Flavivirga spongiicola: one gene and its partner. The protein of the gene in region 1 interacts with the protein of each later gene in a pairwise test. Links are inferred from orthologs where the notes say so. Each region holds a gene or a part of one and is shown in the gene's direction. Other genes may lie near its edges.

Region 1 (9,183 bases):
ATTACAAGTCATCCCTGTAATTACATATGTATGTTTCATTTTGAAAATAATTTGAATTAATAAATTTTAAGAGATTCCCTTTTTCAAGGGAATGAAAAAAATCTATCTATCAAATTATAAAGACTTGGTCCAGCACTTGTATGTCAGCGACCAAATTAGGTGGAGAATAATCCTTGTGAGGAATTGTTAACTTAGGTAGCTCCTCAAAAAGACCAATATAAGCGTATGTATAAGATGCAATAATTTGTTGCTGCTCAAAATCTAAATCTTCAAATGAAGAAAATTTTAATTCATTTTGACCTTCAACAACGTCAACCACATCTTTACAACATCGTTTCTTTGTGACCTTTTCTAAAGCACACTCATAAACTTCCATAGAACACTTATCTACTTCAGAAAAAATAGAAATATCTACTAAAACATCACCGCAAAAATGTTTTTCAATAGCAAAGGATACTGTTGAAAACAGAACGAGCAATGCCAGAAGCATTGAAAAACTTTTATGTAATATTTTTTTTATCACATAACAAAAATACAAAAAATTGAAATTGAAAGTATTTTTTTATTAAATGATTAACACTAAACTTGTCTTGACTTTTTTATTTACCCCTAATTAAACAAAAAAATCATGCTTTCCTGTCTACTGGCTGGTAGGTGTTTCTGGACAAAATCTTTTATGTAATGCATCACTACAAGATAATAGCACTTATTAAACCTCAAAATGAGTTCACTTAACCTCTAAGTCTGTGATAATAAAAAGCAGGTAATAATAAGATTAAAATAATAGGTTGTATTAAAAAACGGCGTACATTAAAAAACATATAATAATCTTCCTGTCTCGGATTAACAACGAAGTATAAATAGATTAACAACAAAACAATATAAGCCAACGCATAGATGATTATTGAAAATTTAATGATGCCTTTATCTTTAAAAAACACATATAAAATACCTAATGAAATAATACTGTTTAGCAAATATCGTAATGAGGTGAAACTTACTAATTTTAAAACTTCTCGTCTTGGACTATCAATATACAGGTAGTCATTCTGAAAAAACACTAAATAAGGGTCGTAAAATAATTCATTTTCGAAAACTCGAATTAAAACCAGCAATCCGAACAATACAAATAACACTATGTATTTAATTAATTTAGACATTTTTCTTTTTTAGTTTAGAAAAACGATTCACCCAAAAAATCCACAATAAAAACATAATTCCATAAATAATTGCAGGAAAAACAACCGTATGTAATATTTCCTTATGCTCAGGATAATGGTATAACGCTATGGTTAATATGACAATACGCAGTAAATTGACCGTATAAATTAAGACACTCCCGGAAAGTATATAAAAAAATGTAGTTTTCAATTTTCCTGAAAAAGCCATAATAAATGATATGAATAAAATAACAACGCTTATAGAGTTACACCCTTCAATAACACGTGCTAAATACTCGTTATCTACAATAACTTTCATAGAGGGTTCATCTGGGTGCGGCAACACCTGAGCATGATATCCAAACGTGTTTAATAACGATTCACTTTGTTTAGCCACCAAATGTGTCATATAATCAGGATAAAATTTCGAACCTTCGGAAACATCTAAATACATCTTATACACCACAGAAAAAGATATATAAACCAATAAAAAAGTAAGGATAAACTTTATAACCGACTTGTATTTTATAAAGAGTGTTTTCATGTGTTCATAATTGTTTATTTTTATCGGTCACATGTTGCTTCCATTGTAATTCTTTAATTGGGTATCGACTGTTCGTTATGAAAGTTTCATCTAGTGGCAAAAATGGTTTTCATCGGTTATACCAATTGAATTTCAAAAAATCACTTCTGGTTTGTTAAATTAAAAATATGCAAAACTGGATATCGAAATTACATCTTTTTAAATACTTTTACCAAAACTTTTGAATTTATGATTTTTAAAGACCTAAAACCACAAGTAGAAACTATTGTTTCGCATACAGAAAAAACAGTAGATGAGCGTCTTTTAAACATTTGTGAACTACTTGAAACCCATATAGCATATTACAACTGGGTTGGTTTTTATTTTAGAAATGGTGATAAAGAAGAATTACATTTAGGCCCTTATGTGGGAGCACCTACAGACCATAAAGTGATTCCCTTTGGGAAAGGCATTTGCGGACAAGTGGCTGTTAGCAATGAAAACTTTGTAGTACCAGATGTAGCTGCACAGGATAACTATATAGCTTGTAGTATTACTGTTAAAGCTGAAATTGTTATTCCAATTTTTGTAAATGAGAAAAACATAGGTCAAATTGATATTGATTCTAATACGCCTGATCCATTTACTGAAGCTGACGAACGTTTTTTAGAGTTTGTTTGTTCTCAAGTAGCAAAATTATTTTAAGTTCAAGATTCTAAATTCTGAGTTTAAAATTCGAGAAACATGAAACTTTGAATTTCAAACTTTAAACTTTGGGCTCTTAATGTTAACAACTTCTCTTTTTAGTTGAAAAATCACTTCCTTTTTTAAAAATTCTAAGCTTATTTTTTAAAGTAAATAAGTACTTTTGCAATTATTTAAATTTTTCAGCTTAAAACCCTGATAAACAACAACAATCTCATTCCCGAAACAGGAATTAAAAACATAACACGACACTAATGAGCAACGAGAAAACCATTAAATCTGCATTAATCTCAGTATTTAGTAAAGACGGATTAGAACCTATTGTAAAAAAATTAAACGAACAAGGTGTTACCATATACTCTACTGGTGGTACTCAAAAATTTATAAACGATTTAGGTGTAGATGTGGTTCCTGTTGAAGAGATAACTTCTTATCCTTCTATTCTTGGTGGCCGTGTAAAAACGTTACACCCTAAAGTTTTTGGTGGTATTTTAAACAGACAAAATCATGACGGTGATGTCGCAGAATTAGCAGCATTTGAAATTCCTCAAATTGATGTGGTTATTGTTGATTTATATCCATTTGAAAAAACAGTGGCTTCGGGTGCTAGCGAACAAGATATTATTGAAAAAATTGATATTGGTGGCATTTCGTTAATTCGCGCTGCTGCTAAAAACTATGCGGATGTTATTTGTGTATCATCAGTAGATGATTATGCTGAATTTTTAGATCTGATTTCTGAAAATAATGGCGCTATTTCAGAAGAAAACAGAAAGCGTTTTGCAGGCAAAGCCTTTAATATATCTTCACATTACGACACGGCTATTTTTAACTATTTTAATAAAAACCATGATGAAGCTGCTTTAAAGATTAGCGAAACTAAAGGAAAAGTATTGCGCTACGGAGAAAACCCTCACCAAAGAGGTTTTTTCTTTGGAAACTTTGATGAGCTATTCACGAAACTTCATGGTAAAGAATTAAGTTATAACAACCTTTTAGATGTTGATGCTGCTGTAAATTTAATGACTGAATTTAAAAACGACGCACCAACTTTTGCCATTTTAAAACATAATAACGCTTGTGGTTTAGCACAACGCGACACACTACACCAAGCTTATATTGATGCTTTAGCAGGAGACCCTGTGTCTGCTTTTGGAGGTGTTTTAATTAGTAATACTGAAATTGATGTCGCTACAGCAGAAGAAATTCATAAGCTATTCTGTGAAGTTGTTATTGCGCCTTCTTTTTCGGCAGAAGCTCTAACAATTCTTCAAGGCAAAAAGAATCGTATTATACTAGTGCTTCACGATATAGAATTACCAAATATGAATGTTAGAAGTTGTTTAAATGGCGTGTTGCTTCAAGACAGAAACAATATTACTGATACTATTGAAGGTCTAACAAATGTTACAAACCCGACTCCTAACGATAGCGAACTGGAAGATTTAATATTTGCTTCAAAAATTTGTAAACACACAAAATCTAACACCATTGTATTAGCAAAAAACAAGCAGTTATGTGCCAGCGGTACGGGGCAAACAAGTCGCGTTGATGCTCTGGAACAAGCCATCCATAAAGCAAATTCGTTTAATTTTGACTTGAAAGGTGCTGCTATGGCGAGTGATGCTTTTTTTCCTTTCCCGGACTGTGTTGAGATTGCAAAAAATGCCGGTGTAACTGCTGTTATTCAACCAGGTGGCTCTATAAAAGATCAATTAAGCATTGATTATTGTAATGAAAATAATTTAGCCATGGTTTTCACTGGCACACGTCATTTTAAACATTAATTGGCAAAAGAAATATATTGTTTTTAGTCATCTAAAAATCAACAAAAAACGTATAATTAAATTATAGTATTTTTTAATAAAATTTGAACAGGCTTAAAACCCATATATTTATTAACTTTTATTACATTTACGGGATTCGTTTTTTAAACCACTTAAATTATTAATAGCGCATGGGCTTTTTTGACTTCCTAACCGAAGAAATTGCAATAGATTTAGGAACTGCAAACACACTTATTATTCATAACGACAAAGTAGTTGTTGATTCACCTTCCATTGTTGCACGAGATAGAATTTCTGGTAAAATTATTGCCGTTGGTAAAGAAGCCAGTTTAATGCAGGGAAAAACGCATGAAAACATAAAAACTATTCGCCCTTTAAAAGATGGTGTAATTGCAGATTTTGATGCGTCTGAACAAATGATAAGTATGTTCATTAAAAACATACCTGCTTTAAAAAAGAAGTTTTTTACACCTGCGCTTCGTATGGTTATATGTATTCCATCAGGGATTACAGAAGTAGAAATGCGTGCTGTAAAAGAAAGTGCAGAACGTGTCAATGGTAAAGAGGTCTATTTAATACATGAACCAATGGCAGCAGCTATTGGTATTGGTGTAGATATTATGCAACCTAAAGGAAATATGGTTGTGGATATAGGTGGTGGTACCACAGAAATTGCTGTTATAGCTCTTGGAGGTATCGTCTGTGACAAATCTGTTAAAATTGCAGGTGATGTTTTCACCAATGATATTGTTTACTATATGCGTACACAACACAACTTATATGTTGGAGAGCGTACTGCAGAAAAAATAAAAATACAAATAGGTGCCGCAACTGAAGATTTAGAATTGCCACCGGAAGATATGAGTGTTCAAGGACGCGATTTATTAACTGGTAAACCTAAACAAGTATCTATTTCGCATAGAGAAATTGCTAAAGCTCTGGATAAATCTATCTTAAGAATTGAGGATGCTGTTATGGAAACTTTATCTCAAACGCCTCCAGAATTAGCTGCAGACATATACAACACTGGTATTTATTTAGCCGGTGGTGGCTCGATGTTACGAGGTTTAGATAAGCGTTTATCTCAAAAAACAGACCTTCCGGTTTACATAGCCGAAGACCCACTACGTGCAGTCGTTAGAGGTACTGGTATTACACTTAAAAATTTACCTAAATACAAAAGTGTATTGATAAAATAGCATACCATGCAACAGATTATTAATTTTATAATAAGGAACAAAAACTTTTTGTTGTTCTTGTTGCTGTTTTCTATTTCAATTTTATTTACGATTCAATCGCATTCTTACCATAAGAGTAAGTTTATTAATTCAGCTAATTTTTTAACAGGAAGTATCTACAATTCTGCAAATAATATTAGTGAGTATTTTAGTTTAAAATCTCAAAACAAACTTTTATCTGAAGAAAACAAGCACTTAAAATCTCTTCTGTATAATTCGAAAAGTATTATGGAAAAAGAGCATTTAGATAGCCTTAATACACCTTACTATTTTTCCAATGCTCAGGTTATTAAAAACAATTATTCTGCAACAGATAATATAATCCTAATTAATAAAGGGGAAAACGACAGTATAAAACAAGATTTTGGTGTGGTAACAACTCAAGGTATTATAGGCATTGTTGACGAAACAAGCGGCAATTTTGCAACCGTGATATCTATTTTAAATACGACAAGTTCTATAAGTGCTCAACTAAAAAAAACAAATCACTTCGGCACCTTAGAATGGGATGCTAAAAATCCTGCTATCGTTCAACTTACAGACATCCCTAAAATAGCTAATGTTTTAGTTGGAGATACCATCGTTACTTCCGGACGTTCTTCTATATTCCCTAAAGACATAAATATAGGTCTCATCGAAAATTACAAACTTGATGCTGCCGAAAATTATTATGAGATTAATGTGAGACTTTTTAACGATATGACCGATCTGGAGCATGTTTATATCATAGAAAACACTAATAAACCTGAGATTACTAATTTACTAAATGAATAATTTACTTTCTGTAAATAGCGTCCGTTTTGTTGTATTAATATTAATACAGGCTTTATTATTTAATAACATTAACTTTTTGGGTTATATAAACCCTTATCCATACATTTTATTTATTGCTTTTTTTCCAGTAAAAAGTAACCGTGTTATGATCATTTTATCAGGCTTCCTGTTAGGGTTAATTACTGATATGTTTTTAGATTCTGGAGGCATTCATGCAGCAGCTTGTGTATTTATTGCCTATGTAAGACCTGTTATATTGAAATTTTCTTTTGGAACGATGTACGAACACCATCATATAAGATTCGGTGCTGTAGACTTTGGTTCTAAACTTACTTATATTATAGTACTTGTTATATTACACCATAGTATTTTGTTTTCATTAGAAATATTTAACTTATCGAAAATAATTTTAATACTTAAAAAAACGTTATTCTCAAGTATATTTACTATTTTATTAAGTACTATAATAACTATTATTTTTAGTCGAAATCCCAAATGAGACAACTCTTACTTTTCGTTTCTATAATACTTGTAGGTCTTTTATTTATATTCAGACTCTTTTACCTTCAGGTATATACTTCAAATGAGCATAATTTATTTGATGATAATGCTATTAGAAAAGTATATGATTATCCCAAGCGAGGGTTTATTTACGATAGAAATAACCAACTTTTAGTAGCCAATCAACCATCGTATGATGTTATGGTTATTCCACGTGAAGTAGAACCATTGGATACTCTTGAGTTTTGTTCATTATTAAAAATTGATAAAGAACAGTTTATAAAAACTTATAATAGAGCAAGACGCTACTCTCCCAGATTACCTTCCGTTTTTGTATCTCATTTATCAAAAGAAGATTATGCCGCTTTGCAGGAAAAAATGCGAAAGTTTGAAGGATTTTATATTCAAAAAAGATCACTCAGACATTACCAAACTACTATTGGTGCTAATGTTTTAGGGGATATAGGAGAGGTAAACACCAGCGATTTAAAAAAAGATTCCTATTACAGAATGGGAGATTTAAAGGGAAAACAAGGGGTTGAAGCATCTTACGAAGACATACTTCGGGGTGTAAAAGGCATTAAGTTTATCCAAAAAGATAGATTTAATAGAAATATTGGTCCCTATAAAGAAGGTACGTTTGATACCATCCCAGAACAAGGAAAAGATATTACGATTACTATTGATGCAAAACTGCAAGAATACGGCGAACTACTCATGCAAAATAAACGTGGTGGCGTTATTGCTATTGAACCAGCTTCGGGAGAAATATTAGCTATGATAGCAGCTCCGACCTACGACCCTAATCTTTTAGTAGGAAGAGAACGCTCTAAAAATTTCACTACACTTTTCAATGATTCTATAGCAAAACCTTTATTTAATAGAAGTTTACAAGGTGTTTACGAACCCGGTTCACCTTTTAAATTAATGAATGCCTTAATTGGTTTACAGGAAGGCGTTATAACGCCTCATGAAACTGTTACCTGTTATGCCGGATATAAATATGGTAATCGTTTTATGAAATGCCACTGCTATATTGGTAAGCGTAATAATTTGATTTCAGGAATACAAGAATCTTGCAATGCTTATTTTGCAACTACTTATAGAAAAATTTTAGATAAAAGCGGTAATTCTTCAACAGGCATTGACATCTGGAGCAAGCATGCTAAAAGTTTTGGTTTAGGTAATTTTTTAAACAATGATCTATATGTTGGACAAAAAGGTAGAATTCCAGACAGAAACTACTACAAACATATATATCCTAAAACTTTTTATTCAACTTACACCATATCCAATGCTATCGGACAAGGTGAAGTAGCCACCACCCCCATTCAGTTGGCCAATATGATTGCTGCCATAGCGAATAGAGGCTATTACTACACGCCACATATTATTAAATCTATTGAAGGCAAAACACTACCCGAACAGTTTACAAAAACTAGGTATACAACCATTGATAAAACCCATTTTGAACCAGTAATAGAAGGCATGCTACAAGTTTATAAAAAAGGGACTGCCGCATTTTTACAAGTAAAAGATATAGACATCTGTGGCAAAACTGGAACTGTAGAGAATTTTGCTATTATAGATAGTTTAAAAACACAACTTACAGATCATTCTATTTTCGTTGCTTTTGCGCCTAAAAATGATCCTAAAATAGCTATTGCTGTTTTTGTTGAAAATGGTTATTGGGGAAGCCGGTTCGCAGGTAAAATAGCTAGCTTAATGATTGAAAAACATATTAAAGGCGCCATTACCAGAAAAGATCTTGAAGAGTGGATTTTAAGACATAGTTTAGAAAACGAATACGCTAAACCATATTCTGGAGAACCTTTTAGAATAAATGAATATACTAAGTTACAGCTTGTTGACGACTCTGAATATAAACGACTTAAGCGGCGATTAAAAACTTCACAAAACCTATAAATGAATGGTTAGGGAAACTAACAAACATTATAAATTTGATTGGATTACCATTATCCTCTTTTTGTTACTGGTCGGATTTGGTTGGTTAAATATACTATCGGCTTCTCATACAGGAGGTGATATAGACTATTTTACTTTCTCACAACCTTATGGCAAGCAATCCATATTTATACTACTCACTTTTTGTATCATTATAGTTATTTTAGGTATTGAAGCCAAATTTTATGAGCGCTTTTCAAGTATTATATATATAGTATCTATGCTATCCCTTATTGGGCTTTTTATCTTCGGAAAAAATGTAAACGGTGCTACATCATGGTATGCCATTGGCTCTATGACACTTCAACCTAGCGAATTTGCGAAAACAGCCACTGCACTCGCTGTAGCAAAACAGATCAGTGATTTAAATACGAACATTAACAGTTTTAAAGATCAAATTCAAACCTTTATAATTATTATTATTCCGGCTCTTTTGGTTTTATTACAAAATGACACTGGCAGTACCATTGTTTATGGTGCTTTCTTTTTTGTTTTGTATAGAGAAGGATTACCAAAGTATTACCTCTCTA
Region 2 (9,374 bases), 1.9 Mb from region 1 along the record:
ATAGTCATGCGCAAATTGTATTAACAATTGGCGCAGGTGACATAGGAGAACAAGTAAAACGTATTAAAAAAGAATTCAGCATTGCGGGTTAATTGGAATTACATAAGAATGTTTGTTTTATTGGTGTTAGTAGGATTTTTATTCGCTTTTGCATCACAAAGAAATGGGGTTAGAAAGATATCAGTCCCTCAAGTACAGTTTATTGGGGAAAATAACCTTTTTGTTACAAATGAGACTGTTAGTAAATTGTTAATACAAAAATATGGTGGCGTTAAAAATGTACCCAAAGAAACTTTAGATTTGAATGAGCTAGAGAATGCCCTAAAATCTAATCCAATGATAAAAGCGGCAGAAGTGTATGTTGCTGTAAACGGGACACTTAATGCTGAAATAGAACAAAAAACACCTATAGCACGAGTGAGTACAAATGCGTCTTATTATATTGATGACGAAGGTTCCTACATGCCATTGTCTACCAATTATTCGGCGAGGGTGCCACTAGTTACTGGTTATGTAGAAAAAAATAATTTAAGGAGTATTTATAAAATTGCAAGTAAAATTACTCATGATGAATTCTTAAAAAAGAATGTTATTGAGATTCATCAAAGTATTGATAAAGCTATTTATTTAAAATTAAGACAATGCAACTTTACGGTACAATTAGGCGATGTGGATTTTTTAGATAAGAAGATTAATAATTTAAAAGCATTCTATCAAAAAAAACTAAAAGAGAAAACACTTAATAATTATAGTAAAATCAATTTGCAGTTTGACAATCAAGTAATATGTACCAAAATATAAGCCATGGAGCATAATTTAGCAGTAGGATTAGACATAGGAACCACAAAGATTGTGGCCATGATTGGTCGTAAAAATGAATATGGAAAAGTAGAAATTTTAGGAATAGGTAAATCTAAAAGTTTAGGTGTGCACCGTGGTGTCGTAAATAATATTACGCAAACAATTCAATCTATACAGCAAGCTGTTCAAGAAGCAGAAGTTTCTGCTGAAATGAAAATTGGTGGTGTTACTGTTGGGATTGCCGGACAACATATTAGAAGTTTACAACACAGTGATTATATAACAAGACCCAATTCAGAGCATGTTATAGACGAAGAAGATATTGACAGATTAATAAACCAAGTGCATAAGCTGGTCATGCTTCCCGGAGAAGAAATTATTCATGTATTGCCTCAAGAATATAAAGTAGATGGTCAAGCTGAAATTAAGGAGCCCATAGGGATGTATGGAGGCCGTTTAGAGGCTAATTTTCATGTAGTTGTTGGTCAGGTATCTTCTATTAGAAATATTGGACGTTGTGTGCAAAGTGCTGGTTTAAATTTAGAAGGTATCACATTGGAGCCATTAGCTTCTGCAAATGCAGTTTTAAGTCAAGAAGAAAAAGAAGCTGGTGTCGCCCTTATTGATATTGGGGGAGGAACAACAGATCTAGCCATTTTTAGAGATGGTATCATTCGTCATACTGCAGTGATTCCTTTTGGAGGTAATGTGATTACGGAAGATATAAAAGAAGGTTGCTCTATTATTGAAAAGCAAGCTGAATTATTAAAGATAAAATTTGGTTCTGCGTGGCCAGGAGAAAATAAGGATAATGAAATAGTATCTATACCAGGTTTAAGAGGTAGAGAGCCCAAAGAAATTACATTAAAGAATCTCTCAAAAATAATTCATGCACGTGTTGTCGAAATTGTAGAACAAGTATATGTTGAAATTAAAAATTACGGGCACGAAGAACAAAAGAAAAAGTTAATTGCAGGTATCGTCTTAACGGGCGGTGGTAGTCAGTTAAAACATTTAAAACAATTAGTAGAGTATATAACAGGAATGGATACTAGAATAGGGTATCCCAATGAACATTTAGCGGGAGATAGTGATGATGATATTACAAGTCCGTTGTATGCAACAGCAGTAGGACTGGTTTTAGATGGTTTAAAACGTCAAGAAAGAAAGAAGTTAGAACAAAATGAGGTGGATCTTGAAAATGAAGAAGAAAACCCAATTGAAGAAACTAAAGAGCAACCAGTAAAGGAACGTCGTTCCTTTTTAGATAAGTTAACCGAACGTGTTAAAGATTTTTTAGATAACGCGGAGTAAGAAGCATAATAAAATTGTCAATAGATAATTTTAGTGAAGTTGCCAGATGGCACAGAGACGATATAATCCATTGAATTAAAAAATAAAGTATAAAACCCTCAATAAATAGAATTTATGAGCAGCAAAGAAGAATTCGAAAGCATTGCATTTGATTTGCCTAAAAATCAGTCAAATGTTATTAAAGTTATTGGTGTTGGAGGAGGAGGCAGCAACGCCATTAATCACATGTTCCAACAAGGTATTAAAGGTGTTGATTTTTACATCTGTAATACCGATGCACAAGCACTTCAAAATAGTGGTGTCCCAAACAAAATCCAATTAGGACTCAACCTAACAGAAGGATTAGGTGCAGGGGCAAATCCAGATATAGGAGAACAATCGGCCGTTGAGAGTTTTGATGATATTTCTCAAATGTTGGATTCCAATACTAAAATGGTGTTTATAACTGCTGGCATGGGTGGTGGTACAGGAACAGGAGCTGCTCCCATTATTGCTAAAATGGCTAAAGAATTAGACATTTTAACAGTAGGTATAGTCACTATGCCATTTCAATTTGAAGGGAGAATGCGTATTGAACAATCTCAAAAGGGGATTGAAAAGTTAAGAGATGTTGTAGATTCTTTAATTGTAATAAATAACAATAAACTTCGTGAGGTTTATGGAAATCTTGGTTTTAAAGCAGGATTCTCTAAAGCAGATGAAGTGTTATCAACCGCTGCTCGTGGTATAGCTGAAGTTATTACACACCACTACACACAAAATATTGATTTACGTGATGCTAAAACAGTATTGAGTAATAGTGGAACTGCTATTATGGGATCTGCTTTGGCTTCAGGTCAAAATCGTGCTCAAGATGCTATTCGAAAAGCTTTAGATTCTCCATTACTAAACGATAATAAAATTACAGGTGCCAAAAATGTATTGTTATTGATCGTTTCGGGCTCTCACGAAATTACTATCGATGAAATAGGGGAAATCAATGATCATATTCAAACTGAAGCCGGTCATGGTGCAAATATTATTATGGGTGTTGGAGAAGATGAAGCGTTAGAAGAATCAATAGCAGTAACTATTATTGCTACTGGTTTTAATCTTGAACAACAAGACGAAATTTCTAATACCGAAACTAAAAAAGTAGTGCACTCGCTTAGCGAAGATCAAGATTTAAATCCAAAAGAAAAAGAACCCGTAATTATTGCTCCGGTAATCGAACTGGAAGAGAAGAAGGAAGTGCCAATTGTTCGTCATACTTTAGATTTAGAAACTGAAGAAGAGGAAAATATTAATTTTGAAAAACGTTCAATTAATAAACAAAAACCAGTTGAGCCAACTGAAAATATAGATTTAATACCAACATCAGAAATTATTAAAAATATCAATGTAGTATATGATGAGGTTGCGGCTAATATTGAAGAAGATGAAGATTTTATTATTAAGCCAGTTACAAGGATGTCTGATGATGTTGAAGATATTACTGATGTAGAAATTATTTCAGATTATATTGAAGAAGAGCAACAAATTACTTTGACCTTTGATTTGCCACTTTCGTCAAATAATGAAGAAACTGAAGAAGATGAAGACGTTATTTCTCATCAGTTAATGGATGATGACATAAAAAAAATACCAGTAAATGATTATGTAGAACTTATTCCGGTTACAGAAACTAATGAAGATGGAGATATTCGTTATGCGCTGGATGATTATGTTGAGCTTGAGTCTTCAATGAATAAAAAGCAACCTGCATCTAATGAAGTTGTGGAAGAAGTGGATAACGATATGGTGTTTGAAAAAAAGATCACGCATGAGGAGTCTACTTTAAAGGAAGAAGCTACTGAAGAAATAGACCCTATGAATAGCCCTATTTCTGAGCTGCTTAAGGAGCGCGCAGAAGAACGCAGACTCAAAATGAAGGACTTTAATTATAAATTCAACAATGCAAAAATCGATGATATAGAAAAGGTGCCTGCATATAAACGTCAAGGTGTTAACTTAGATGAAGCTAAGCATTCTTCAGAAACAGATATGTCTAGAACCAGTATTGGGACAGATGATAATGATGATATACAATTAAGAAGCAATAATTCGTTTTTACACGATAACGTAGATTAATATCAATTTGAGTATAAAATGTCGCATGTCGTCTCGTTTACCCAATCAAGTTGAGCACAGGCTTTTAAAACCTAAATGCCTTGTTCATAAATTCCGTAGTAATGCTATGCAATCTAATCACAGCGTTTTTAGATTTTAAAATAACATTGTCTTTAATACCACATTTTATAATCAAATTGGTATAAACAGTACACTGGCCTTACTTTGTTATGAACCCGAAAAGTTTCCCTCAGCTTTTCGGGTTTTTTAATCAATTGAAAGTTTGTCATTCCCTCGAAGGAGAGAATCTTTTTTTTCTTCGTACTTCCCACTTCCTCCTTCCAACTTTTTTATATCTTCGCACTTAAATAGAATTATAATGAGTTTACAACAAGATGTCATGTCAGCTTTAAAAGAAGCCATGAAAGCTAAAGATCAAACAGCTTTAACGGCTTTACGTGCCGTGAAATCTGCAATTTTGTTAGCACAAACTGAAAGCGGTGCAAAGGAAGATTTAACGGAAGAACAAGAGCTTAAAATACTTCAAAAACAAGTAAAACAGCGAAGAGATAGCGCTGCTATTTATATAGAACAAGGACGCGAAGATTTAGCCGCTCCAGAATTAGCAGAAGCAGAGGTTATTGCACAATTTTTACCAGAAGCTTTAACAGATGAAGAAATTGAGAAAGTAGTTGTTATGACTATTGATCGAATTGGAGCAGAAGGCATGAAAGATATGGGTAAGGTCATGGGTATGGTTAGTAAAGAATTAGCTGGACAAGCGGACGGTAAAACAATTTCTAATATTGTACGACAAAAATTAAGTTAACAATTATAAGATTCCTGCTAGAGTTTATCTTGAGCGAAGTCGAAAGACGGGAATGTAATGGCTGCGTAGTTCAACTGGATAGAATATCAGATTTCGGCTCTGAGGGTTGGGGGTTCGAATCCCTTCGCGGTCACTGAAACTAAATGTTTTTTAGTAGCAAAACCATGTAATTCTTATGAATTGCATGGTTTTCAGGTTTTTAGGAGTACATTAAATATGATAGCAATTGGTCCTGTTGCATCTGTAATATTTTGGATCTATTTTTAGATGATAATAAAAAACTTTAAAAATGTAAGTGCCTGAAAAGCAGTATGATTTTTTTTATTGTCATGGTCAAAATTTATCCTACTTTGAAGATCGGAGTTTTTATATTGACTGTGTTGTTTAGGGTATTATCAGTTGCCTATATTTTTCTTTAAAAGCTGCTCCAAAATTATTCGAGCTTAAAAAAATTGTTGCTAAAATCTATGTCACTATAATAATAGAAAGAAAAGTAAGAGGCGATATGAAAGTATTATGAGAGAAGTTTAGTAAAAAAAATAAAATATTGGAAAAAGCAAATACAAATTTAGATTATACTATATTAAATAGAATCCGTTAGTCTAAATCGCTAGTAAATAATAACAAAATATCTTGATTTTAAGCAAAACGTTAAGTACATTTCGATAACAGATTACAAAAGACTACCATAAACAAAAGATATTAATAAAATTTACTTAATATTGTTTTGTAATAAATGCTACAATTAAAACTTTTTTATATTCTCTTTAATGATATTAAGGTCTTATAGCGATAAAGAACTTCTTGAGCAGATTGCACTTGGTAATTCAAAGGCATTTAAGGAACTACATGAAATGTACGCTAGTAAAATGTTTTTGTACGCTTTTAATGTTATAAAAAACAAAGAAGCCTGTGAAGACATCATCCAAAATATCTTTATTGATTTTTGGTCAAAACGAAAAGAGGCGAAAATAATTAATATCAAAGCCTATTTATTTAGAGCAGTAAAATACCAGATATTTAATTATTTTAGAGATCAAAAGTTTACAAAAGAAGATATTACAAGACTGAATATTGTTGATTTATCGGTTAATACTTCCAAAAAAATGGAGTACGATGAACTTAAAAAAGCTATACATGATTCAGTTAATAAATTGCCTAAACGCTGTAAAGAGATTTTCGAATTAAGTAGATATCAATATAAATCGAATAAAGAAATCTCTGAAGATTTAAAAATCTCAATGCAAGCCGTTAAAAATCAAATCTCAAAAGCATTAAAATTTATAAAGAAAGACCTTCAAGATGAAGAACACCTTTTTTATTTCATTTGTATCTCATCAAATCAAGACCATTTTATTTAATAAACGTGCTATTTGTTATTTGATATAGTATAGGTCTATAATATGAAAATATTCAAAATTCACTAGTTCACATTAAAAAGGATAAGTACAGGGTTTTATGTGCTTTGATGTTTTTTTTATAAAAAAACTGTTTTTAACGTGTACCAAGTAGTAAGTTTTGTTACTTACTATTATCTACCCAAAATTTATTAAAACGTTTATTACAAAAAATAATGAATATAAAACAAGCAAAAAAGCTTTTTACTAAATACATTAATGATGAATGTTCTATTGAAGAAATTCAGTTATTAGAAGCATTTTTAGATTCCTATCAAGATAAAAATAATATTTGGACTGAGTTAAAAATGGGAAAAGAAAACGTGTTCAAAATAGAATCATGGTCAAGAATAGAATCTCAAATTAATAAAGCCCAGAAGAAAAAAGGAAACCTGTTCAGACCTTATTTAAAATATGTAGCAGCGGCAGTTCTTATAGGTATCCTAGCTACCAGCTATTTTATTAGAGATAAATTTGTAAATAATGATATAGAAAACACAACTCCAACAATAGTAAATACTAATATTATAGTACCTGGTACAGACAAGGCTACACTTACCTTAGAAGATGGTTCTCAAGTAGCTTTAGGGAAAGGTTCATCTTTTCAAACACAAAATGCCAGCAGTAATGGAGAGGAAATTATTTATGAAGTAGCGAAACAAAATGCAAAAGAGGTTGTATATAATTATCTAACCATTCCACGAGGTGGTCAGTTTTTTGTAAAACTATCGGATGGTACTAAGGTGTGGCTTAATTCAGAATCGCAATTAAAATTCCCCGTGAGTTTTATTGATGGAGAAACTCGTAATGTTGAATTAGTATATGGAGAAGCATATTTTGATGTGTCATCTAGTTCAGAACACAAAGGGTCAAAATTCAAAGTATTTAACCAATCTCAAGAAATAGAAGTATTCGGAACCGAGTTCAATATAAAAGCATATAAAGATGAGACTAATGTCTATACCACTTTAGTTGAAGGGAAAATAGAAGTTAACACATCAATAGATAAACAATTATTGGTTCCAAATCAGCAGTCAAACGTTGATGTTATAAATAATAAATTATCAGTAGCAGTAGTAGATATAAACACTGAGATTTCTTGGAAAAACGGTGTTTTCATTTTTAAAGAAAAACCATTAAAAAATATAATGAAAGTAATATCTAGATGGTATGATATAGATGTGGTTTTTGTAAATAAAGAACTTGAAGATATTAGATTTAAAGGAGTCTTAGGAAAAGATCAAAACATTGAAGAAATTTTATCAGCAATAAAAACTTTAAGTATAATTAAAGACTATAAAATTAAAGACAAGACAATAATTTTAAAGTAGGACGGAAAGGTTACAGATTGAAAATGTCTTAACATTTTTTATGAAATGGCCAACTTGCACAATGCATGAACTATAGAAAATAAAGTTTAATAATAAACACCAAGAACTATATGAAATAACAACAACTCTAAAAAAAAAGTAAAGGGAACAGAGTTTAGACCGTGGAAAGTATTAGACTTTATCCCCTTTGTAGTCACTAATTAATTAAATGTTTAACTAACTAATAACAAAACAAATTTATGGAAATTAAATTAAAAAATAAATCTCTCTATTTTAGAAAGAAACTACTACTAATTATTATGAGAACCTTTGTTTTCTTATGCTGTATAACAGCCTTTGGCTTTACGCCAAGTGACGTGTTATCACAAAACACTAAAATAAAAATAGATATAGATAATACTTTAACAGTAGATGAAGTCTTTGATCTAATTATGGAACAAACAGACTATAAATTCATTTATCAAGAAGGGATATTTAAAGATTTCCCAAGAGTAAAAGTAAAAAAGGGAATCGTATCAGCAAATAAATTATTACAAAAGAGTTTGTCAAGTGGCAATTTCAATGTTGTACTTTCTTCTAATAATACAGTTGTTGTAAAAGAAAGAAGAAAGCAAAGCATCATTAAGGAGCAAGGCATTCAAGTATCGGGTGTTGTTATTGATGGTAATGGGCAACCACTTCCAGGAGCTAATATTCTTGAAAAAGGAACAAAAAATGGTACGCAATCCAATTTTGACGGTAATTTTTCTTTAAAAATAACGAATGACAATGCTATACTTGTAGTGTCTTATTTAGGTTTTGAAAGACAAGAGGTTACTATTGGTAATCAAACCAACATAACTGTAGTCTTGAAAGAAGATGCTGCAAGTTTGGATGAGGTTGTCGTTGTTGGGTACGGAACTGTTAAAAAAAGTGATCTTACAGGAGCTGTAGGAACTATTAAAGAAGAAGAAATACAAAAACAGCAGGTAACTAGAATAGACCAAGCATTACAAGGTAGGCTTTCGGGAGTTCAAGTATCTTCAATAGGAGGAGCACCAGGATCAGGCACTACGATTAGAATACGTGGAGGAAATTCTATTAACGCGGGCAACGAACCTCTATATGTTGTAGATGGGTTTATTGGCGGAGGAGACTTAAACACCATAAACCCTGCAGATATTAAATCTATCGAAGTTCTAAAAGATGCTAGTTCTACAGCCATTTATGGTTCTAGGGGATCCAACGGGGTGGTATTGATTACCACTAAAAGAGGAAAACTAAATTCTGTGCCTCAAGTGACTTATGATACCAACATAACAATTAGTAACCCTGTAAAAAAATTGGATTTACTTAGTGGTAGAGAATATGCAGAATTTAGAAATGAATATGCTATTTATAATGGGGTAGATCCTGCAAATGTTCCATTTTCTGATCTCAACGATATTGCAGATACTAATTGGCAAGACATAATGTTTACAACTGGAGTTGTTCATAACAATAATCTAAGTGTCACCAATGGAACAGAGACTTCTAATTATTATCTAGGCTTAAATTATTTGAATGACGAAGGGATTATAATTGGCTCTGGATTTAAAAGGTATCAATTACGATTTAATATTGATCAACACTTAG

The links.
Region 2: the proteins of Q4Q47_RS05205 (region 1) and ftsA interact in binary tests that used the Escherichia coli proteins (3 or more experiments, as listed by UniProt). The link is inferred for Flavivirga spongiicola from one-to-one orthologs.

The regions. Positions count from the first base shown.
Region 1 is NZ_JAUOEO010000001.1:1,367,578-1,376,760, forward strand. The notes cover bases 3,592-6,359. They hold Q4Q47_RS05205 (rod shape-determining protein), read left to right. Parts: upstream 3,592-4,345; coding sequence 4,346-5,374; downstream 5,375-6,359. Other genes in these bases: purH (bifunctional phosphoribosylaminoimidazolecarboxamide formyltransferase/IMP cyclohydrolase), read left to right, coding at 3,592-4,175; mreC (rod shape-determining protein MreC), read left to right, coding at 5,381-6,187; mreD (rod shape-determining protein MreD), read left to right, coding at 6,180-6,359. Outside these bases: Q4Q47_RS05175 (heavy-metal-associated domain-containing protein), read right to left, coding at 1-39; Q4Q47_RS05180 (HYC_CC_PP family protein), read right to left, coding at 110-523; Q4Q47_RS05185 (exosortase F system-associated membrane protein), read right to left, coding at 732-1,160; exosortase family protein XrtF, read right to left, coding at 1,153-1,704; Q4Q47_RS05195 (GAF domain-containing protein), read left to right, coding at 1,933-2,388; more of purH, read left to right, coding at 2,643-3,591; more of mreD, read left to right, coding at 6,360-6,686; mrdA (penicillin-binding protein 2), read left to right, coding at 6,683-8,614; rod shape-determining protein RodA, read left to right, coding at 8,619-9,183. UniProt on the Escherichia coli protein: Forms membrane-associated dynamic filaments that are essential for cell shape determination. Acts by regulating cell wall synthesis and cell elongation, and thus cell shape.
Region 2 is NZ_JAUOEO010000001.1:3,249,438-3,258,811, forward strand. What follows is about bases 1-2,959. They hold ftsA (cell division protein FtsA), read left to right. Parts: upstream 1-804; coding sequence 805-2,115; downstream 2,116-2,959. Other genes in these bases: murC (UDP-N-acetylmuramate--L-alanine ligase), read left to right, coding at 1-92; Q4Q47_RS13040 (cell division protein FtsQ/DivIB), read left to right, coding at 109-801; ftsZ (cell division protein FtsZ), read left to right, coding at 2,230-2,959. Outside these bases: more of ftsZ, read left to right, coding at 2,960-4,224; Q4Q47_RS13055 (GatB/YqeY domain-containing protein), read left to right, coding at 4,583-5,032; Q4Q47_RS13065 (RNA polymerase sigma-70 factor), read left to right, coding at 5,803-6,393; Q4Q47_RS13070 (FecR family protein), read left to right, coding at 6,606-7,760; Q4Q47_RS13075 (SusC/RagA family TonB-linked outer membrane protein), read left to right, coding at 8,000-9,374. UniProt on the Escherichia coli protein: Essential cell division protein that assists in the assembly of the Z ring. May serve as the principal membrane anchor for the Z ring.